Sporomusa termitida: one gene and its partner. Each later gene encodes a partner of the first gene's protein in a complex. Links are inferred from orthologs where the notes say so. Each region holds a gene or a part of one and is shown on either strand. Other genes may lie near its edges.

Region 1 (11,359 bases):
CAATATGGCCTGGGCAGCGACTGATGCCGGACCGGATTTACCCGTTGATTTACTGGAAAGTACCTCAGTAAATCACATCAATCAGTTTATTCAGGAAATTAACAAAGAGCTTACCGAGGAAATTCCCTTCCTGAGTACTGAAACAATCAAGGATATTGCCACCAAAGGCCTGACCTTCAACTGGGAAACCATTGCCAATAAGCTGCTCTCCTATTTCTTTAAAGAAGTAGCCACAAATATTCACCTGCTGGGCAAGTTATTATTTTTAGCCGTATTGTGTGCCTTGCTGCAAAATCTGCAAAATTCGTTTGAGCAATCAGCAATTTCCTTGCTGGCCTACAGTGTATGTTTTATCTTTTTGTCAGTGATTGCCCTCAGTGCCTTTTATCAGGGACTGACACTTGCCCGGGAAACAGTAAGCAACATGGTTGGTTGTATGGAAGCGCTGCTGCCCTTATTACTCTCGCTCTTAGCCGGGGTAGGGGCTCTAACCTCGGCCGCGCTGCTGACCCCGCTGATGCTCCTGGTAGTAAGTGCAACCAGCGTGATTGTTAAAGATATCGTTTTACCGCTCTTGTTCCTGACGGCTGTCTTAGAATGCGTAAATTATCTGTCCGGCAGCTACAAGCTTAGTAATTTGACAGGAGTGCTGAAACAGGCCGGGATGATGACACTGGGCTTAGTGCTGGTAGTTTTTATCGGTATTGTCAGCATTCAGGGGGTAGCCGGCAGTGTTGCCGACGGTCTGACATTGAGAACGGCCAAATACGCAACTGCCACTTTTATACCGGTAGTGGGTAAAATGTTTGCCGACACTGTTGAACTGGTTATGGGGGCCTCGCTGTTGTTAAAAAATGCCGTTGGCATTTTCGGTGTATTGGCCATTGCGCTGATCTGTGCACTGCCGCTTATTAAACTTATTTCCTTAGTTGTGGTAATAAAGATTGCCGGGGCCCTGATTCAGCCTATGGGTGATGAAAAAATGGCCAGGTGCCTGGATGCCATGGGCAATAATCTGCTGTTAGTGTTTGGCGCATTATTAACAGTTGCCTTAATGTTCTTCTTAATAGTTACTATGATTATTGGTGCCGGCAGTGTGGCGATGATGCTGCGTTAAAAAACGGCGGCGGTGGGGGATAATATGATAGATTCTGTTACTGTCTGGGTGAAAAGTATTATCTATGTGGTGTTATTTGCCTCGTTTCTGGAACTTTTGCTGCCTAATAGCAGCATGCAGCGCTTTATCAGGGTAATTATGGGCTTGTTTATTCTGCTGGCCATTTTAAATCCGATAATCAGCGTTTTAGAAGACAGGCTGTCGGCAGATCAAATTCCGGCTTTGGCCCAGGCCGGCAGTACGTTGTCTGATACAGAAATTTTAAGTGCCGGCACGCAGGCTGCCGGTAAGCGTAATCAGCTGGTCAGGGAAATATATGCCAGGGATCTGTCCAAGCAAATAAGGGCGATGGTAATGGCGATCGACGGTGTAGCCAATGCCAAGGTAACAGTAGCCATTGCCGAAACACAGCCGGGTAGTAAAGAGATGGGCAAAATCAACAATGTAGTTGTGTATATTGAACCAGGGTTTGCCGCTGATGAGCGCAAAATTGCCAAAGTGACGATTGGCGAAAAACCTGCTGAAATACCCAAGGAGTCCAATAAGCTGCCGCCGGCAGTAATAAACAAAGTAAACAGGATGGTGACCGAGTTATACCAGCTTAAGTCCAGCCAGGTTGAGGTTAAACAGATACAATAGGAGGTAAGAGAGGTATGGGAGCGTTAGGAACTTCGCTGAAAGGATGGCTGTCTGGAGCCAAAAAAGCGGTCCCCAGTCAACTATTGAAAGACGGTGTCATTAATGCCAGGCTCATCTGGCTCGGACTACTGGGGATTGTACTGCTGTTAATCGGGGGGTTATATGAACCGTTGCCGGCAAAAACTCAGCCCTCGCTCGCAGCGGATATTACCAAAGGCACTCCGGCCGCCCGCAGCTATGAAGAGGTGCTGGAGGGCAAACTCTCAAATTTGCTGGCCCAGATCAAGGGGGCCGGGGCCGTATCCGTAAATGTAACCCTAGAAACAGGGGGGCTGCAGGAACCGGCCAAAAATATTACCAAGGAAACGCGAACAGTGCAGGAAAAGGACAATACGGGCGGAATTCGCACAACCACCGAAACTAAAGAGTCCGAACAGGTATTATTAAGCAAAGAAAGCGGTGCCGACCGGCCGGTGATGGTCCGGGAATACAAGCCGGTCATTAAAGGCGTGCTGGTCGTAGCGGAAGGGGCTTTTGATTCAACAGTTAAGGCTAATCTGACCAGAGCTGTGGAATCAGGGTTAGGTATCCCCTCCTATAAAATTACAGTACTGCCGCAAAGAAAGTGAGGGTAAGAGTATGAGAATATTCTCAGTATTATCTATAAATAAAATAGGAAAACTTGCTGCCTTTATAGTGGCCGCCGGCATTCTTTCCCTGCTTATCAGCGGCGCCTGGAACTACGCCCAGGATATGCGTACCGCCCGGGCGGACAGATCGAATGCCATGCAGGTGACAAAAGCGGTCAGCGAGCAGGTTGTACCGGTAATGGCTCCCGACTTTTTTGTTGAATACCGGCTGGAAAGGGATAAGATCAGAAGCGAACGGTCCGATCTCCTGCGGGAGATTATAAAAGATGCTAAAACCGAAGATAGTAAACAGGAGGCGCAGGCAACGATTTTAAAAATGACTCTGGAAAAGCAGCGGGAAGCAGAAATGGAAAACTTAATCAAATCCAAAGGCTTTGGCGATGCACTGGTATTTATCCGGGATAACTCCGTTAGTGCTGTTGTTAAAACAACCGCACTGTCCCGGGAGGAAGTAATCCAGGTGGCGGAAGTCATTTGCCGTATTGCCGGGGTTAAGCCTGAGGATGTTACGGTAAGCGCTAAACCGTAAGCGGAGAGACTCTCTCCGCTTTTTTTCACCTATTTGTAAAAATGGAAAAAGCTTGGTATAATAATATAGTTATAAGATATCCGGTCCTGTAATACATTGTAATAGTAAAGAGTTTGGGGAGGGTGGGAAATGGAAAAGAGAGAGCGGATGGAAAAAACAGAACATAATGATGTTGGTTCTATCAGGATCGCTGATGAGGTTGTTGGCATTATTGCCGGGCTTGCGGCCACCGAAGTTACCGGCGTGGCGGGCATGAGTGCCGGTTTAGTCGGCGGTATTGCCGAGATGCTGGGTAAAAAAAATCTCTCCAAAGGAGTTAAGGTTGAGGTCGGCGAACGGGAAGCGGCAGTGGATTTATATATTATCGTTGAATATGGCGTGCGTATCCCCGATGTCGCGCTGAGAGTCCAGGAAAATGTTAAACGGGGCATTGAATCTATGACCGGCCTTGATGTTGTGGAAGTGAATATTCATGTTCAGGGTGTAGGCTTTGCTCTGGACGATAAAGAAGAAGACATTAGGGTAAGATAACGGGAAGAGGCCAAAAGAAAGGAGAGCGAACGCTATGGGGATTATTGACCGCATTATCCTGTCTATTTACACATTTTTACTGGCTTTTTTATCATTCGCCGCCATTCTCCTGTCTTTACGCCTTATTCCATTGGAATTGGCGTGGACAAGCATTGGCCATATCTATGGCCAGTGGGAAGCTTCGCTGGTGGGAGCGGTATTTTTATTAGTTAGCATCAGACTGCTTTTGGCCGGCCTTCGCTCCCGTAAAGCCAAAGATACCATTGTCCATCACAATGAAATTGGTGATGTACATATTTCCCTGACTGCGGTCGAGAATCTGGTGGAAAAAACGGTCCGTCACCTGCGGGGTGTACGGGGCATCAAGGTAAAGGTGGCGTTGACCCCCCAGGGCATTACCGTGCACATAAAAGCGGTAGTCAGCCCGGAAAGCCATGTGCCGACTGTGGCCGGTGAAATTCAACAGCGTGTGCATGAGTATATAAAAAACACTGTAGGGATCGAGCTGGCTGACGTTCAGGTTACGGTGGATAATATCAGCAATGATTTTAAAGCGAAACAGCGTGTTGAATAGAGGTGACAGTTGTGAATTCCAAACTACTGGAGGAAATCTGGCAGCACCATAGCGGTAAACTTCTTGGGGTGTTATTTGGCTTTATATTTGGCATCCTGGTTATAACTTTTGGTTTTTTTCGTACACTATTTGTAGTTTTATGCGTAATTGCCGGTTATGTTGTAGGCAAACGCATTGACCAAAAAGAAGATATTATGGAAATTTTGGATAAGCTGCTACCTCCAGGTTACAATCGGTAGGCGCTTAGAAAGAAGGAAATTTATGAGCCGTAGAAAGGCCCGTGAGATGGCTGTGCAAGCATTATTTCAATTGGATTTTAACGCGGGTGTCAGCAATGATGAAGCACTCAACTCTGTATTTAGTGAGCGGGAAGACGTTAATGAGAATACCAGGCTCTATGCTAAGTCACTGGTTGAAGGTACCTATAGCAATTTAGCCGTTATTGATGACTACATATCTGAGTTATCTAAAGAATGGAAAATTGAACGCATGGCCGGTGTTGACCGTAATATAGCCCGGATGGCTATTTATGAAATGAAATACAGTCAGGAGCGCTTACAGCCAGGCGTTGCCATTAATGAAGCTGTGGAATTGGCAAAAACCTTTGGCACTGAGGAGTCCAGCCGGTTTATCAATGGTATTTTAGGATCAATTGTAAAAAATAAAGGGCTGGCATGAGCTATTTCCTGGGGATAGATACCAGTTGTTATACAAGTTCAGTAGCGCTGCTGAATGAGGCGGGCCAGTTAGTTGCCGATTGCCGGAGAATTCTGCAGGTTAAGGCTGGCAGCCGGGGGCTTCAGCAATCGGCAATGGTGTTTCAGCATACCCGCAATCTGCCGGAACTATTTGCTGAAGCCTGCCGGGAGCTTCCCGGGCCTGTGGCCTTCAAAGGCATCGCGGTTTCCGCCTATCCCCGGCCGTTGCCGGATTCCTATATGCCTGCGTTTCTGGTTGGTGACGGCTATGCTAAGGTGTTAGCGCTAAGCCATAATGTTCCCCTTCAGCGCATCAGTCATCAGGAAAGCCATATTTTTGCCGGACTTTGGTCGGCCGGTGGTCCGGGATCAGCACAATTTCTGGCGGTTCACTTATCGGGCGGCACTACTGAGCTTATGCGGGTATCAGCCGCGGCCGGTCCCCAACAGGCCAAGAGATTAAAGATAGAGATCATTGGCTGCAGTCAGGATATTCAGGCCGGACAATTGGTAGACCGTGTGGGCGTTTTATTAGGGCTGCCTTTTCCCGCCGGGCCTCACCTGGAGGCTCTGGCTGCACAAGACCGCAGCCACGCAGTAAAAATACCGGTCTGTGTCCGCGGCACCACCGTTAGTTTTGCCGGCCCCGAGACTCATGTCCGCAAATTAGTAACCCAGGGTACTGACAGAGGAGCAATTGCTGCCGGGGTGGAGCTTAGCATTGCCACAGCGGTAATGACTATGCTCAAGCAGGCAGTCGCAAGTACCGGCCTTACAGAGGTGCTGCTGGTAGGCGGGGTAATGGCCAACCGCTTTATCAGGCACTACCTGTCAGAACAGCTGGAACGCCCCGGGGTGGCAAAACTTTATTTTCCTGAAAACAGGTATAGTCCGGACAATGCAGCCGGTGCTGCTTATGCTGCCTTCAACGCCTGACAGCTGCAGATTCACCAATGCAGCTGCTCCGGCATATGATACACAAATTCATATGCCGGGAGGTGACACCATGGTTCCCTATATTCTTGCCGGTGCAGTCATAGGCTCGGTTGTTGGTCATCTTATTCCGCCCGGATATTTTTTCTGGTTCGTGGTGGGGGGGATAAGCGGATATTTAGCTCAGCGCTATTTCGGTGCCCGATTTTAAAGGTTAAAAATCTTTACCCAGACTTATGTCTGGTTTTTTTTGTATTTATAGGTTATTATTATGTTTGTCTGGTTCCTAATTAAAAATATGATGCAAAATAAAATCAGGTGGTATGAATATGAGCAATATATATACTGTCAGCGATTTTACCAAATATCTTAAAAGTCTGTTTGATAAAGACCCGAAACTGGTTTCAGTTGCTATCCGGGGCGAGTTGTCTAATTTTAAATGTCACTATTCGGGCCACTGCTATTTTACCCTTAAAGATGCCGGTTCACAGATAAAAGGGGTTATGTTTAAAAGCCGGGCCCAGTTTTTAAAATTTGAACCGCGCGATGGGCTTAAGGTAGTCGTGTTTGGCCAGGTGACTATATTCGAACGCGACGGCCAGTACCAGCTTTACGCCGATCAGTTAATTCCTGACGGCCTGGGAGAACTCAGTATTGCCTTTAACCAGCTGAAAGAAAAGCTGGCAGCAGCCGGCCTGTTTGAGGAAAGCCGTAAACGGCCCCTGCCGCTGTTGCCCAGAGCGGTGGGGCTTGTAACCTCGCCGTCCGGAGCGGCGCTAAGAGATATTATTACCGTTGCCAACCGGCGCCATCCTGGCCTGTGTCTGATTCTGTTTCCGGTTCAGGTTCAGGGACTGGAGGCGCCCGGACAAATTGTCCAGGCTATCCAGGCTTTTAACCGCCTGGCTAATGTCGATGTTATTATTGCCGGCCGCGGGGGCGGCTCGATCGAAGAGTTATGGGCCTTTAATGATGAAAAGGTAGTGCGGGCTATCGCTGAATCGGTCATCCCCGTTGTGTCGGCGGTGGGTCACCAAACAGATTACACCTTAGCCGATTTTGCCGCCGACCGCCGGGCCGCAACGCCTTCGCAGGCTGCTGAACTTGTTGTTCCGGATGTCAATGAGCTGAAGCGCTATATCCATACACTCCAAACCATGCTGGAGAACAATATCCGGACTTATTTGAAAGACCGGCGGCAAGTGCTGCAGCAGCTCCGCGATAACAAAGTATTTCTGCAGCCGGAAAAACTGTTGGCTGACAAAAAGCAGCTTACCGATTTATACACGGAACGGTTAGGCCAGGCAATGCAAAAAATCATTGTCGCAAAACAGCATGTGTTGAAAATACATACAGAAAAGCTCGCTGTGCTTAATCCGCTGGCGGTACTGGCCAGAGGCTACAGTCTGGTCCGTACACCGGCGGGACAAGTGGTGACCGGAGCCGGTCAGGTCATAGCCGGTCAGCGGCTGGAGATTGTTTTGCGGCAGGGGCGGCTGGATGTCGATGTGGTTAGGGTAAAGGAGGAGAAAAATGGCTAATAAAGCAGGTAATAAACAAAGTAATGTATGTTTTGAAGACGCTCTTGGCAAATTAGAAGTAATTGTAAAGCAACTGGAAACAGGTGAACTGCCGCTGGAGGATGCCTTAGACCGGTTTTGCGAAGGTATTGCCTATGCCAAACTGTGTTTTGAACGCCTTACTGCTGCCGAAGCCCAGGTAAATAAAATTCTGCAGCAGGAACAAGGCAAGCTTGTTGAAAAACCGCTTAATCTGGTGGAGGCTGATTGACTGCTATGACAAAACAATTTTCCCTAAGTCATTATTGCCGGCAAAAAGTAAGTTTGCTGGAAGAGGCGCTGGCCTGTTACACTCCGGCTGATGCCTGCCCGCCGATTATCTTTGAGGCAATGCGCTACAGCCTGTTTGCCGGCGGCAAAAGGCTGCGGCCGATTATGCTGATGGCGGCAGCCGATGCTGCCGGCGGCTGCGGCGCTGATTATCTGCCTGTGGCCTGCGGGTTGGAGATGATTCACACCTATTCGCTGATTCATGACGATTTGCCGGCCATGGATAATGATGATTACCGGCGTGGTAAACTCACCAATCATAAAATATATGGTGACGGCATGGCAATCTTAGCTGGGGACGGGTTATTAACAGCCGCGTTCAGCACAATGCTCTCCCAGCCTAATGTTCAGGCAGCAACATTGATTAATGTAGTCAAAGAGATAGCTGTTGCTGCCGGTGCCGCCGGTATGGTCGGCGGCCAGGCGGTCGATCTTGCCTCGGCCGGACAAACGGTTGATGCCAATACCCTGAAGTTTATCCATCAGGCCAAAACCGGCGCGTTATTTAAGGCCGCACTGCGGGCAGGAGCTATGCTGGCCAATGCCAGCCCAAATCAGCTGGCAGCACTGACTGCTTATGCTGAACATTTCGGTCTGGCTTTTCAGATTACAGATGATATGCTTGACGTAACTGGCAGTCAGGACAAGATTGGTAAACCGGTGGGCAGTGATATGAGGAATCAGAAAGTGACTTATGTAACACTGTATTCGCTTGACGGCGCTAAACACCTGGCTCAGCAGGCCGTAGACAATGCCTTGCTCAGCTTACAGGATTTTGGCTCTGAAGCTGTAATTTTACGCGACTTAGTGGAATATTTAATCAATCGTGAAGCCTGAGGTGTAAATAATGTTCGATTTTATGGCGGGAATCGGGAAAAATGTTATATTAATGACTGCCATTACCGCATGGTTTACCGCCCAGGTATTAAAGACAATAACCTCTTACTGGCGCCACGGATCATTTAATGCCGAACGGCTTGTCGGTGCCGGTGGTATGCCCAGTTCACATACGGCATTGGTGGTCAGCCTGGCTGTTGGTGTAGCCCTTAAAGATGGGCTGGAATCCAGTTTGTTTGCGGTAGCGGTCGTCCTGGCCGGCATTGTCATGTACGATGCGGCCGGCGTACGCCGGGCAGCAGGCAAGCAGGCCAAAGTTATTAATAAATTAGTACGCGAAATGCGGGTCGAACACAAAGTCCGGGACACCAGACTTAAAGAGTTATTAGGGCATACACCACTCGAGGTGCTGGGCGGAGCCGTTCACGGTACTCTTATAGCCTATGCGTTTTATGTATTTTGTAGATGAATGTTAGTCCTAAACTATGCTATAATATGTTTTGGAAAATACATTCATGCATTATGACTTCTGTCAGGGAAAGCGGGGAAGTTGGTTTGGGGACATTGCTTGATGGCATTAACGGGCCACAAGACCTTAAAAGTCTTTCTTTAGGGCAATTAGAAAAGCTCGCCGGTGAAATCCGCGAGCTTCTTATACATACTGTATCCGCCAATGGCGGACATTTAGCACCTAACTTAGGTGTTGTTGAATTAACACTGGCGCTGCACAGGACATTCAACAGTCCCAATGATAAATTTATCTGGGATGTGGGACATCAGGCGTATGTACATAAAATTTTAACCGGTCGCCGCCGCCAGTTTTCCACCCTCCGGCAGACCGGGGGCATCAGCGGCTTTCCTAAAAGATGTGAAAGCCAGCATGATGTTTTTGGTGTGGGGCATTCCAGCACCTCTATATCTTCAGCCTTAGGCGTAGCGCTGGCGCGTGATATGTCAGGCGATACCTATAATGTTATCGGTATCATTGGCGATGGTTCACTGACCGGCGGTCAGGCTTATGAAGCCCTCAACCATGCCGGCCACCTTAATATTAATCTCACGGTGGTCTTAAACGACAATGAAATGTCGATTGCCAAAAATGTGGGGGCGATGTCGGAGTACCTGGCAAAACTGCGTACTGCGCCCACCTATTCCAAGGTAAAACATGATATTGAATATTTACTGCGCCGGATTCCGGCCATAGGGGAAAGTGTTGCCAAAACTGCCGAACGGGTAAAAGACAGCCTGAAATATCTGCTGGTACCGGGAATGTTATTTGAAGAATTAGGCTTCACCTATTTTGGACCCATTGACGGTCATAACATACCTTTAATTCTGGATGTGCTTGACAAGACCAAAAGTATTAAAGGCCCGGTGCTTATTCATTTACTTACGCAAAAAGGCAAAGGGTATGCACCGGCAGAATGTAATGCCGATAAGTTTCACGGGGTTGGACCATTCTGTATCGATACAGGTGAGATAATAAAAAACGGGGGGGCCCCTTCGTATACCCAGGTGTTTGGCGATACCCTGGTAAAACTGGCCGAGCAGAACCCTGATATTGTTGCCATAACGGCGGCTATGCCGGAGGGAACCGGCTTAAAAAAATTCTCGGCAAGATTCCCTGAGCGTTTTTTTGATGTGGGCATTGCCGAGCAGCATGCCGTTACCTTGGCGGCCGGGATGGCCACCCAGGGTAAAAGACCGGTGGTTGCCGTATATTCTACTTTTTTACAGCGGGGCTATGATCAGATCCTGCATGATGTATGCCTGCAGAATCTGCCGGTAATTTTTATGCTGGACCGGGCCGGGATTGTTGGCGAAGATGGTGCCACTCACCACGGTGTATTTGACTATTCTTTCCTACGCCATATCCCGAATATGGTCATGATGGCGCCTAAAGATGAAAATGAACTCCGGCATATGCTCTATACGGCGACGCAGCTTAATGGCCCGGTGGCGATTCGCTATCCACGCGGCAGCGGCGTTGGTGCAGAGAGTAAACCTGATTTTACGCAGCTTGAACTAGGAAAGTCTGAGGAACTTTTGCTCGGAAAAGATCTGGTGTTGCTTGCCATTGGGACAATGGCTGCCGCCTGTTGCCAGGCCGCGGCCCTGTTAGCTCCCAAAGGCATTGAGGCCGGTGTGGTCAACGCCCGCTTTGTCAAACCCCTGGACGGACAGTTGATCCGCCGGCTGGCCAGGGATAAAGGTGTAATAATTACAGTCGAGGACAATGTGCTGGCAGGAGGGTTCGGGTCAGCCGTGCTTGAATATATTAATGCCCAGCAGCTTAACTGGGTAAAAGTATTACGGCTGGGCTTACCTGACAAATATATCGAGCATGGGCCCCGGAACTACTTACTATCCCGGCACGGTTTAGATCCGCAGGGCATTGCTGCCAGTGCCGAGGCTTTTATCCGTCAGTTTGGAGTAAGGAAATGACAGGGGCACGCACCAAAGAGCGTCTTGATATATTACTGGTTGAAAAGGGGCTGGCTGTCAGCCGTGAACGGGCCAAGGCCTATATTATGGCCGGACTGGTGACTGTGGACGGCCAAAAATCAGACAAAGCGGGTACTGTTGTGCCTACCACCGCCAGAATTATTGTTCACGGGGACAATATTGGCTTTGTCAGCCGCGGCGGGCTTAAACTGGCTAAAGCACTGGCGCGGTTTAACCTGGACTTAGCGGGGAAAGTAATGGCTGATGTCGGCGCGTCAACCGGCGGCTTTACCGATTGTGCCCTCCAGAACGGCATTCGTAAAGTGTATGCCATTGATGTTGGGTATGGGCAGTTAGCCTGGTCCCTTAGGACCGACGCCCGGGTAATAAACATGGAACGTACCAATATCCGCCATGTCACACCGGCGGATTTGGGGGAGTTATTAGATTTTGTCTCGATTGATGTGGCCTTTATCTCGCTTGATAAAGTGCTGCCGGTCGTTAAAACACTGCTCGCTCCCCACGGGGAAGTAGTCGCACTTATTAAACCACAGTT
Region 2 (11,393 bases), 2.2 Mb from region 1 along the record:
CAGATTGAACCGCTTGAACCAGGCCAGGGTTTTGTCTTTGAAAACAAAGTTGTTGGTGGTGCTATTCCCAAAGAATACATCAACCCGATTGAGGCTGGCGTCAAAGAAGCTATGGATACAGGCGTATCTGCCGGCTATCCGATGGTTGACATTAAAGTAACCGTTTTCGACGGTTCCTACCACGATGTTGACTCATCGGAAATGGCTTTCAAAATTGCCGGCTCGATGGGTTTCAAGGCTGGCTGCGCCAAGGCTGCACCGGTTATCCTTGAACCCTACATGAAAGTGGAAGTTATTGTTCCTGAAGAATATATGGGCGACGTTATCGGCGACTTAAACTCCCGTCGTGGCCGTATCGAAGGGATGGAAACCCGTTCCGGTGCGCAAGCGATTAAATCATTTGTGCCGCTTTCGGAAATGTTCGGTTATTCGACTGACCTTCGTTCCAAGACGCAGGGCCGTGGCAACTACTCCATGGAATTTGACCACTATGAAGAGGTTCCCAAGACAATTGCCGAAGTTATCGCTTCTAAAAACAAAGGTGCATAATTATCACTAAACGATTCCCCGGTCTGAAAATAATACTAAGAAATATAGGAGGTAACACTCGAAAATGGCTAAGAAAAAGTTTGAAAGAAACAAACCCCATGTTAACATTGGTACAATTGGTCACGTTGACCATGGCAAAACCTCGCTGACTGCCGCAATTACCATGACGCTGGCCAAACACGGCGGCGCCGAGTTCATGGCCTATGATCAAATCGATAAAGCACCGGAAGAAAGAGAACGCGGTATTACCATCAACACCGCCCACGTGGAATATGAAACTCCTGCCCGCCACTATGCGCATGTTGACTGCCCGGGCCATGCGGACTATGTTAAAAACATGATCACCGGGGCCGCCCAAATGGACGGCGCCATCCTGGTTGTATCGGCCGCTGACGGCCCGATGCCGCAGACCCGTGAACACATCCTGCTGTCCCGCCAGGTAGGCGTACCGGCCATGGTTGTGTTCCTGAACAAAGCGGATCTGGTTGATGACGCGGAGTTGATGGAACTGGTGGAAATGGAAGTGCGCGAACTGCTTTCCAGCTACGAATTCCCCGGTGACGACATTCCGGTAGTGAGCGGTTCGGCAGTAAAAGTACTTAACTGCGGCTGCGCCAAGCGCGAATGCGAATGGTGCGGCAAGATTCATGAACTGATGGACAAAGTTGACGGCTACATCCCGACGCCGGAACGGGCCACTGATAAACCGTTCCTGATGCCGGTGGAAGACGTATTTACCATTACCGGCCGGGGTACAGTAGCAACCGGCCGTGTAGAGCGGGGTGTAGTAAAAGTCAGTGATACCATCGAAATCGTAGGTATGACAGAAAAACCGAAATCAACCGTAGTAACGGGCGTAGAAATGTTCCGTAAGCTGCTGGATTCGGCCGTGGCCGGGGATAATATCGGTGCCCTGCTGCGTGGTGTTGACCGGAAAGAAATCGAACGGGGCCAGGTACTGGCAAAACCAGGTTCGATTAAACCGCACACCAAATTCAAATCGGAAGTATATGTACTGTCGAAAGAAGAAGGCGGCCGTCATACCCCGTTTTTTAACGGCTACCGTCCGCAGTTCTACTTCCGGACAACGGACGTAACCGGTGTTGTTACCCTGCCGGAAGGCGTGGAAATGGTAATGCCTGGCGACAACATTCAAATGGACATCGCCCTGATTACCCCGATCGCTATTGAAGAAGGCCTGCGTTTTGCAATCCGTGAAGGCGGCCGCACCGTTGGTGCCGGCGTTGTAACTGCGGTTGTTGAATAGTTAAAATATAATATCCGGCAAGGGCGGCAATAGCCGCCTTTTGCCGGGATATTGACCGGCGATGACGTGGAAGGTGGCCCGCACGCGCGGGGAAATTTCCACCGAGAATGTCCGTTCAGAGAAACTGGGCGATAAGGAGGAATAAATATATGGCTAAACAACAAAAAATCAGAATCCGCCTTAAGGCGTATGACCACAAGGCGCTTGACCAAAGTGCGGCTAAGATTGTTGAAACCGCAAAACGTACCGGCGCTATGGTTTCCGGTCCTATTCCGCTTCCTACCGAGAAAAACATCTTTACTATTCTGCGTTCACCCCATGTCAATAAAGACTCCCGCGAACAATTCGAAATGCGGACCCATAAACGTCTTATTGACATCCTGGAGCCAACCCCCAAGACGGTAGATGCCTTAATGCGTCTCGACTTGCCGGCTGGTGTGGACATTGAAATCAAGCTGTAGGAGGAGGTGCGATAATGGCTAAAGGAATTTTAGGTAAAAAACTGGGTATGACCCAAATCTTTACGGCTGAGGGTAAAGTTATTCCGGTTACTGTAATTGAAGCCGGCCCCAATGTCGTAGTGCAAAACAAAACCGTTGAAAATGATGGCTACAATGCAGTGCAGCTTGGTTTTGGCGCTGTCAAAGAAAAGAAAGTTACCAAACCTTTGCAGGGTCACTTTGCAAAAGCCAACGTCAAACCGGTGAAATTTATCCGTGAACTGCGTCTGCCTGGAGCCTCTGAATATACAGTAGGTCAAGTTCTGAGCGCTGATGTCTTCAGTGAAGGTGAATTGATTGATGTAACTGGCACTGCTAAAGGTAAAGGCTTTGCCGGCGGCATTAAAAGACATAACTTTAAACGCGGACCTATGGCCCACGGTTCCAAATCCCATCGTGAGCCCGGTACTATTGGTTCCCGGATGAGCGGCGGCGGCGGCAAGGTATTCAAAGGCAAGAAACTTCCCGGCCGTATGGGCGGACAGAAAGTAACTGTTCAACGCCTGCAGGTAGTCCGCATAGATGTACCCCGCAACCTTTTATTGGTTAAAGGTGCTGTTCCCGGACCTAAAGGCAGTCTGATCATTGTAAAGAATACGGTAAAACCCACTAAGTAATCGCAGCTTGCTTTCTTTACGGTAACGTAAAGAGCAGGTTGCGAGCATCGAAAGGAGGATGTGCTATATGCCGAAAGTGGCAGTATATGATATGACCGGTGCAAAGACCGGTGAAATAGAACTTAATGATAGCGTATTTGGCGTAGAGATAAATGAAGCCGTTGTCCATCAGGTTGTTGTTATGCAGTTGGCGAGCCAACGTCAGGGCACTCACGCAACGAAGACCAGATCTATGGTACGCGGTGGCGGTAGAAAACCCTGGAAACAAAAAGGTACCGGCCGGGCACGGGCCGGCAGCATCAGATCTCCATTATGGGTAGGTGGCGGTGTCGCCTTCGGACCGCATCCGCGGAGCTATAAGTTCAGTATGCCCCGGAAAGTGCGCCGTTTGGCGATTAAATCAGCCTTGACAGCCAAGGTGAATGATGGCGGCTTACTGGTTGTCGAAGACATTAACTTTGCTGCACCCAAAACCAAAGACGTCGTAAAATTCCTTGGTAATTTTGAGGCCAGCGATAATAAGGCCCTGATTATCACGGTTGATCAGAATGACAATGTTGTAAAATCATCCCGTAATATTCCTGGTGTTAAAGCCATCAATACCATGGGCCTGAATGTATTCGACCTGCTTCATCATGATAAGGTGCTGGTAACCAAAGATGCAGTCGCCAAGATTGAGGAGGTGCTGGCATAATGGCAAACCTGCGCGATATACTCATTAAGCCGTACATTACCGAAAAAACCACAAGTATGATGGCTGACAACAAATACACTTTTATTGTGCCTTTAACTGCCAATAAGATTGAAATTCGTCAAGCTGTTGAACAAATCTTCAAAGTCAGAGTTCTTGATGTCAATACCCTCCGGGTAATGGGCAAGACCAAGCGCATGGGCAAAAATGCCGGTAAACGGCCGGACTTTAAAAAGGCCATTGTTAAACTGGCTCCCGGCGAGCGCATTGAATTCTTTGAAGGTGTATAACCACAATTTCCTAAAAAGGAGGGGCACACATGCCAGTTAAAAGTTTTAAACCATACGCTCCTGGCAGAAGATTTATGACGGTAGCCGATTTTTCGGACCTTACCACAGATCGTCCCGAGCGTTCTTTGACCGAGCGTCTCCAAAAACACGCCGGTCGCAATCAGCAAGGCCGTTTGACTGTGCGGCATCAGGGCGGCGGTCATAAGCGCCTATACCGTGTGATTGACTTCAAGCGCAATAAAGACGGTATTCCTGCCAAGATTGCATCGATTGAATATGATCCTAACCGCTCAGCCCGGATTGCTCTGTTAAACTATGCTGACGGCGAGAAACGTTATATTCTTGCACCTAACGGTCTTAAGGTGGGCGATACCATCATGAGCGGTCCTGAGGCTGATATCAAGCCAGGCAATGCTCTGGCCCTTAAAAATATCCCGGTAGGTACCCAACTGCATAATATTGAACTGAAAATCGGCAAAGGCGGCCAGATGGTTCGCTCAGCCGGTGCTTCCGCCCAGCTTATGGCAAAGGAAGGCACCCATGCACTCCTCAGACTGCCATCAGGCGAGCTGCGTAAAGTTCATATTAACTGCCGGGCTACTATCGGTCAGGTAGGCAACCTTGAACATGAAAATATCACCATCGGGAAAGCCGGCCGTTCGCGTTGGCTCGGTATCCGTCCTGCTAACCGCGGTGTCGCAATGAACCCGATTGACCATCCGCATGGCGGTGGTGAAGGCCGTTCGCCTATCGGTCGGAAACATCCGGTTACTCCGTGGGGCAAATGCGCAATGGGTGCGAAAACCCGGAGAAGCAAAGCTTCTGACAAGCTGATTGTTAAGAAACGGAAGTAATTTCGATTGATCGATAGGTCGAGGTTCGGTTGTTCGAGAGGATTGGCCGTAGGGCGAATTCACGAATTAACGAATCCGCTAACGAAGCGAAAGGAGGCTATTTAAGTGTCAAGATCAATTAAAAAAGGACCTTATGTGCATGAAAGCCTGATCAAGAAAATTGACGCGCTCAATGCTAAAAATGATAAAAAGGTTATTAAGACCTGGTCGCGCAGCTCGACGATACTGCCAACCTTTGTCGGCCACACCCTGGCTGTCCATGACGGCCGCAAACATGTGCCGGTATATGTTACCGAAGACATGGTTGGCCATAAACTTGGCGAATTTGCGCCGACGCGGACTTATAAAGGCCACAGCGGCTCTGAACGGTCCACTGGGGTAAGATAACATACGCTTTGCAAAAATCCGGGATTAGAGGCCGGAAGGGGGTTAAATATATGGAAGCTAAAGCAATTGCCAGACATATTCGCATTGCACCCCGCAAAATCCGCATCGTGATTGACTTAATTCGCGGCAAAAATGTGGGCGAGGCTTTTGCGATTTTAAAATACACTCCGAAAGTTGGAGCGGAAGTTCTGGAAAAAGTGCTGAAATCAGCTATCGCTAATGCTGAACACAACTATGACCTGAATGTTGATGCTCTCTATGTGTCACAGGCGTTTGTTGATCAGGGGCCAACCTTGAAACGTATTCATCCGCGCTCACGCGGGCAGGCGTTCAAAATTTTAAAGCGTACCAGCCATGTAACATTGGTTGTGAAAGAAAGATAAGCTAACGACGAAGGAGGGAAATTTAGTGGGTCAAAAAGTTAATCCGCATGGTCTTCGTCTTGGCATTGTGAAAACCTGGGATGCGAAATGGTATGCCGACAAAGATTATGCAAAAAATTTGCATGAAGATATTAAAATGCGTGATATGCTGAAAGAAAAACTTTATACTTCCAATGTGTCGCAAATCATTATTGAACGTGCGGCTAACCGGGTTAAAGTTACTATTCACACTGCTAAGCCTGGTATGGTGATTGGTCGTGGCGGCAGTGGCATTGAAAACATTAAGAGATGGCTGAAAGACCTTACCGGCAAAAATATTGAAGTCAATATTGCCGAGATTAAGCAAGCCGAACTTGATGCGACTTTGGTCGCTGAAAACATTGCCGCTCAGCTTGAGAAACGTATTGCTTTCCGCCGGGCAATGAAGCAATCGGTAACCCGTACCATCCGTATGGGCGCCAAAGGGATTAAGGTAATGGTCGGCGGTCGTTTAGGCGGCGCTGAAATTGCCCGTACCGAAAGCTACCGTGAAGGCAGTATTCCCCTGCACACCTTGCGGGCCGATATTGATTACGGCACTGCCGAAGCTCATACCACCTATGGCCGGATCGGTGTAAAAGTCTGGATTTACAAGGGTGAAATCCTGCCTGAGGCTAAAAAGACTGTTGTCGCCGCTGCCGCCGTTGAAGGGGGCGAGAAATAATGCTGATTCCTAAGAGAGTGAAACACCGCAAGCAATTTCGCGGACGGATGAAAGGCAAAGCCACTAAAGGCAATATGGTTTCTCACGGTGAGTTCGGCCTGGTCGCTCTTGAACCGGCTTGGATTACCAACCGGCAGATTGAAGCAGCCCGTATTGCCATGACCCGTTACATTAAGCGTGGCGGTAAAGTCTGGATAAAAATATTTCCTGATAAACCGATTACTGCTAAGCCCGCCGAAACCCGCATGGGTAGTGGTAAAGGCTCACCGGAATACTGGGTTGCTGTCGTGAAACCCGGCCGCGTCATGTTTGAAATGGATGGCGTGCCGGAAGAAACAGCGCGTGAAGCAATGCGTCTTGCTGCTCACAAACTGCCGATTAAGACCAAGTTCGTTACGCGGGAGGAAACCGCGGATTTGGACATGGACGCACCTGGTGTCAATGCTAAAGCAGGTGGTGAAGTAAATGAAGGCTAAAGATATCCGCGATATGAGTGCAGCCGAACTTGAGCAAAATTTTACGAAGCTGAAAGAAGAACTGTTTAACCTGCGGTTCCAACATGCTACCGGCCAGCTGGATAACCCGATGCGGATTCCGGCCGTCAAGAAAACAATTGCCCGCATTAAAACTGTTCAGCGCCAGCGTGAACTTAAGGCTCAGTAATGGACCATGTTAGTGAGTATGAAGGGAGGCAATGCAGAGTGACCGTTGAAAGAAATGAGCGTAAAGTCCGGATCGGTAAAGTAGTTAGCGATAAAATGGACAAAACTGTAGTCATCGCGGTTGAGCGTTTGGTACGTCATCCGCTGTATCATAAATCAGTTAAACAAACGGTAAAGTTTAAAGCTCATGATGAGAATAACGAAAGCCATGTTGGTGATACCGTTAAAATCATGGAAACCCGCCCGCTGTCTAAGGAAAAACGCTGGCGTGTGGTGGAAGTTCTCGAGAGAGCAAGATAGTTGTTCCGCACAGTCAAGCAAGCTTCTAAAGCTCGAGGTCTTAAGCTGGCATCGAGTCACATAAGGAAGGAGGATAAGCACTATGATTCAACAACAGAGTATACTGAATGTTGCTGATAATACCGGCGCAAAGCAAATTATGTGCATCCGCGTACTGGGCGGCTCATATCGCCGCTATGCCAACATTGGCGACGTTATCGTGGCCGCTGTTAAAGACGCTACACCCGGTGGCGTTGTCAAGAAAGGCGATGTAATTAAAGCCGTTGTTGTTCGTTCCAGTAAGGGATTACGTCGTCCGGACGGTTCGTACATCAAGTTTGATGAAAACGCTGCCGTTGTTATAAAAGAAGATAAAAGCCCGAGAGGTACACGGATATTTGGACCTGTTGCCCGCGAACTCAGGGACAAAGATTTCATGAAAATTATCTCACTGGCGCCTGAGGTTATCTAGATTAAGGAGGTGTCCGGAGTGTCCGAAGCCCAAAAATTGCATGTAAAAAAAGGCGATAAAGTTGTTGTGTTGTCTGGTAAAGATAAAGGCAAACAAGGTAAGATCGTAGAAGCGCTGCCTAAAAAAGGCAAGGTTGTGGTAGAAGGTATCAATAAAGTAAAACGCCACACAAAACCCAGCCAAAAAGCGCCTCAAGGCGGTATTCTGGTAAAAGAAGCGCCGCTTGCTTCTGCCAAAGTTATGCTGGTATGTCCGGCATGCAGCAAACCTACCCGTATTAAAAAAGCCCAGGTTGCCGGCGGCGCATTTGCCCGTGCCTGCAAACACTGCGGTGAAGTTATCGATAAAGACAAGTAAAAACCATCTTCCCTGAAAGGAGGTTAACTTATGGCTACAAGGCTTAAAGAAAAATATATAAATGAAGTAACTAAAGCGATGATGGAAAAGTTTGGTTACAAAAATGTTATGGAGATTCCTAAAGTCGAGAAAGTAGTAATCAATATGGGGGTCGGTGAAGCAGTTGGCAACCCCAAAGTTCTCGACGCCGCAGTAGGCGATATGACAATGATTTCCGGGCAGAAACCGGTAATCACCAAAGCTAAGAAATCCATCGCTGCTTTTAAAATCCGTGAGGGTATGCCGATTGGTGCTAAGGTAACCATGCGCGGCGAGCGGATGTACCAATTCCTTGACAAACTCTTCAACATCTCGCTGCCACGGGTACGTGACTTCCGCGGTATAAGCCCTAAATCCTTTGACGGACGCGGCAATTACACACTGGGTATTAAAGAACAACTGATTTTTCCCGAGATCGACTACGATAAAGTAGATAAGATACGCGGCATGGATATCATCATTGTTACCACAGCCAAGACTGATGAAGAAGCCAGAGAACTGTTACGATTGATGGGGATGCCGTTTACGGCATAAGACTTCTGCCCGGTGACGCCCACCTGCGTCGTAAGTTTCAGGACATTGTCTGAGCCGCGGCGCGGCAGCGTCTTGCGGCTGAAACCTGTTTATAGTCAACAGTGGATAAAAAGGAGGGAATTCGGTGGCCAAAAAGGCTTTAATTGAGAAATGGAAAAACGAGCCTAAATTTAAAGTGCGTAAGTACAATCGCTGCAAAATATGTGGTCGTCCGCACGGATATATGCGCAAATTTGAAATGTGCCGGATTTGTTTCCGGGAACTGAGCTACAAAGGCGCCATTCCTGGAGTAACAAAGGCAAGCTGGTAAGCAGCAACATATAGGAAGGGGGTTCTAAACCATGGTAATGACCGATCCGATTGCCGACATGCTTACTCGCATTCGCAACGCCAACTCGGTTTTTCACGATAAAGTCGAGATTCCAGCATCCAACATCAAGAAAGCCGTAGCCCAGATTCTGAAAGACGAAGGTTTTATCAGAGACTACGACACACTGCAAGATGGCAAACAGGGAATGCTGCGGGTTAGCCTTAAATACGGGCCGAACCGCGAAAAAGTAATTACTGGCATTAAGCGCATTTCTAAGCCCGGTCTGCGCGTTTACGCTAAGAAAGAACAGCTGCCCCGCGTACTGGGCGGTCTCGGAATTGCGATTATCTCAACATCTAAAGGCATTATGAGCGATAAAGCCGCCCGTAAAGAAGGTCTTGGCGGCGAAGTACTGGCATACGTTTGGTAAAAATCGCGAGTTCGCTGAGTCGAGGTTCGAAGGTTCGAGAAACCATACATTTGGCTTGCATAGCAAAGTCAACGTAAGCCGAATTATCGAACATGCGAACGTAGCGAGCCCACGAAAACAGGAGGTGCAACATGTCTAGAATTGGTAGGAGTCCCATCACTGTTCCTGCTGGTGTTACCGTAACCATCGGCGACAGCAACCTGATAACAGTCAAAGGCCCGAAAGGCGAGCTGACCCGCCAACTCCATCCCGATATGATTATCGAAAGGGAAGGCGATATCATTAACGTCAAACGGCCTACAGATAACAAGCAACACCGTTCGCTCCACGGGTTAACCCGGACCCTTGTCAGCAATATGGTAACAGGCGTAACTAAAGGCTTTGCAAAGACTCTGGAAATTGCCGGTGTAGGTTACCGTGCCGCTAAATCCGGTCAGAAACTGGCCCTCACCTTAGGCTTCTCGCATCCACTGGAGGTTGAGCCGCCGGCAGGTCTGGCAATTGACGTTCCGGCACCTAACCGTATTGTTGTTTCTGGTATTGACAAAGAAGCTGTCGGCGCACTTGCTGCAAAAATCCGCGGCTATCGCGAACCAGAACCGTACAAAGGCAAAGGGGTCAAGTATGAAGGGGAAGTTGTTCGCCGCAAAGTTGGTAAAGCTGGCGGTAAAGGCAAGAAATAAACTTGTCAGAGGTAATTCAAGCGAAAGGAGTGAACACCTTGCTGCGTAAACCAAGTAAAAACATCGGGCGTCAAAAGCGTCAACTGAGAGCCCGGAAGACTCTGAACGGCAGCATCGAACGCCCTCGTCTCAACGTATTCCGTAGTTTGAAGCATATTTATGCTCAGATTATCAACGATAAAAATGGCACTACTTTAGTAGCGGCCAGTACCCTTGATAAAGACTTACAGGTTGAGTATGGTGGTAACATTGATGCGGCTAAAGCTGTAGGCGAGGCAATCGCCAAGCGGGCCCTGGAAAAAGGAATCACGAAAGTGGTATTTGATCGTGCCGGCTATATCTATCACGGCCGCATCGCCGCCCTGGCTGCTGCTGCTCGCGAAGCCGGACTTGAATTCTAAGAAAAGGAGGGAAATAAATGGCCAGAATTGATTACACCGGTCTTGATCTTAAAGAAAAAGTGGTATTCATTAACCGGGTCGCCAAGGTAGTAAAAGGCGGCAGGCGTTTTTCTTTCAGCGCTCTGGTAGTTGTCGGCGATGGCAACGGCCATGTAGGCTTCGGTTTAGGCAAAGCTGCTGAAGTACCGGAAGCTATCCGTAAAGGCGTGGAAGACGCTAAAAAAAGCCTGATTAAGGTTCCCATTGTCGGCACCACTATTCCTCATCAAATCTTGGGTGAGTTTGGCGCTGGCAGAGTGTTATTAAAGCCTGCTTCCGAAGGCACAGGCGTAATCGCCGGCGGCCCAGCCCGTGCTGTGCTTGAACTTGCCGGTATTCACGACATCCTGACTAAATCGCTTGGTTCGTCTAACGCCAACAATATGGTCCGGGCTACCATTGCCGGTCTCAGCCAGCTTAAACGGGCTGAAGAGGTTGCCAGCCTGCGTGGCAAAACCGTTCAGGAACTGTTGGGTTAAGGAGGTAACACAATGGCGAAGCTTAAAATTACTTTAACTCGCAGTCTGATTGGCAGACCTGAAGACCAACGTGCAACAGTAGCTGCATTGGGCCTCAGGAAAACCAACAGCACTGTAGTCAAGGAAGATAGTGCGGCAATCAAGGGTATGGTTCGCAAGGTAGAACACCTTGTTACCGTAGAAACAGTTGCAGAATAAAGCAAACAACAATAACCAATATATTAGTTCAAGGAGGTGCTGTTAATGAAATTACATGAATTAGCTCCAGCGCCTGGTTCAAAAAAGGTTCGCACCCGTATCGGCCGCGGTCTTGGTTCCGGTCTTGGCAAAACTGCCGGTAAAGGCCATAAAGGTCAGAATGCCCGTGCCGGCGGCGGTGTGCGTCCAGGTTTTGAAGGCGGCCAAAAGCCCTTGTACTTAAGACTGCCGAAACGCGGCTTTACCAATATCTTCGCTAAACAATACAG

Evidence for each region.
Region 2: the proteins of nusB (region 1) and rpsJ are in contact, whole or in part, in a solved structure (PDB 3D3B), measured with the Escherichia coli proteins. The link is inferred for Sporomusa termitida from one-to-one orthologs.

Annotation. Positions count from the first base shown.
Region 1 is NZ_CP036259.1:2,265,191-2,276,549, reverse strand. Bases 3,304-6,009 are described here. They hold nusB (transcription antitermination factor NusB), read left to right. Parts: upstream 3,304-4,301; coding sequence 4,302-4,718; downstream 4,719-6,009. Other genes in these bases: xseA (exodeoxyribonuclease VII large subunit), read left to right, coding at 6,001-6,009; SPTER_RS24720 (hypothetical protein), read left to right, coding at 5,745-5,882; SPTER_RS10510 (Kae1-like domain-containing protein), read left to right, coding at 4,715-5,674; SPTER_RS10520 (DUF2273 domain-containing protein), read left to right, coding at 4,052-4,279; amaP (alkaline shock response membrane anchor protein AmaP), read left to right, coding at 3,501-4,040. In the rest of the region: spoIIIAE (stage III sporulation protein AE), read left to right, coding at 1-1,117; spoIIIAF (stage III sporulation protein AF), read left to right, coding at 1,142-1,756; SPTER_RS10540 (hypothetical protein), read left to right, coding at 1,771-2,385; SPTER_RS10535 (SpoIIIAH-like family protein), read left to right, coding at 2,396-2,935; more of SPTER_RS10530, read left to right, coding at 3,065-3,303; more of xseA, read left to right, coding at 6,010-7,212; xseB (exodeoxyribonuclease VII small subunit), read left to right, coding at 7,205-7,462; SPTER_RS10495 (polyprenyl synthetase family protein), read left to right, coding at 7,468-8,358; SPTER_RS10490 (divergent PAP2 family protein), read left to right, coding at 8,369-8,827; dxs (1-deoxy-D-xylulose-5-phosphate synthase), read left to right, coding at 8,881-10,803; SPTER_RS10480 (TlyA family RNA methyltransferase), read left to right, coding at 10,800-11,359. UniProt on the Escherichia coli protein: Part of the processive rRNA transcription and antitermination complex (rrnTAC). The complex forms an RNA-chaperone ring around the RNA exit tunnel of RNA polymerase (RNAP).
Region 2 is NZ_CP036259.1:53,757-65,149, forward strand. What follows is about bases 882-3,621. They hold rpsJ (30S ribosomal protein S10), read left to right. Parts: upstream 882-1,965; coding sequence 1,966-2,277; downstream 2,278-3,621. Other genes in these bases: tuf (elongation factor Tu), read left to right, coding at 882-1,816; rplC (50S ribosomal protein L3), read left to right, coding at 2,292-2,933; rplD (50S ribosomal protein L4), read left to right, coding at 3,001-3,621. In the rest of the region: fusA (elongation factor G), read left to right, coding at 1-549; more of tuf, read left to right, coding at 614-881; more of rplD, read left to right, coding at 3,622-3,627; rplW (50S ribosomal protein L23), read left to right, coding at 3,627-3,914; rplB (50S ribosomal protein L2), read left to right, coding at 3,944-4,768; rpsS (30S ribosomal protein S19), read left to right, coding at 4,874-5,155; rplV (50S ribosomal protein L22), read left to right, coding at 5,206-5,538; rpsC (30S ribosomal protein S3), read left to right, coding at 5,564-6,241; rplP (50S ribosomal protein L16), read left to right, coding at 6,241-6,717; rpmC (50S ribosomal protein L29), read left to right, coding at 6,707-6,904; rpsQ (30S ribosomal protein S17), read left to right, coding at 6,904-7,203; rplN (50S ribosomal protein L14), read left to right, coding at 7,286-7,654; rplX (50S ribosomal protein L24), read left to right, coding at 7,673-8,011; rplE (50S ribosomal protein L5), read left to right, coding at 8,042-8,584; SPTER_RS00355 (type Z 30S ribosomal protein S14), read left to right, coding at 8,709-8,894; rpsH (30S ribosomal protein S8), read left to right, coding at 8,926-9,324; and 5 more genes. UniProt on the Escherichia coli protein: Involved in the binding of tRNA to the ribosomes. Part of the processive rRNA transcription and antitermination complex (rrnTAC). The complex forms an RNA-chaperone ring around the RNA exit tunnel of RNA polymerase (RNAP).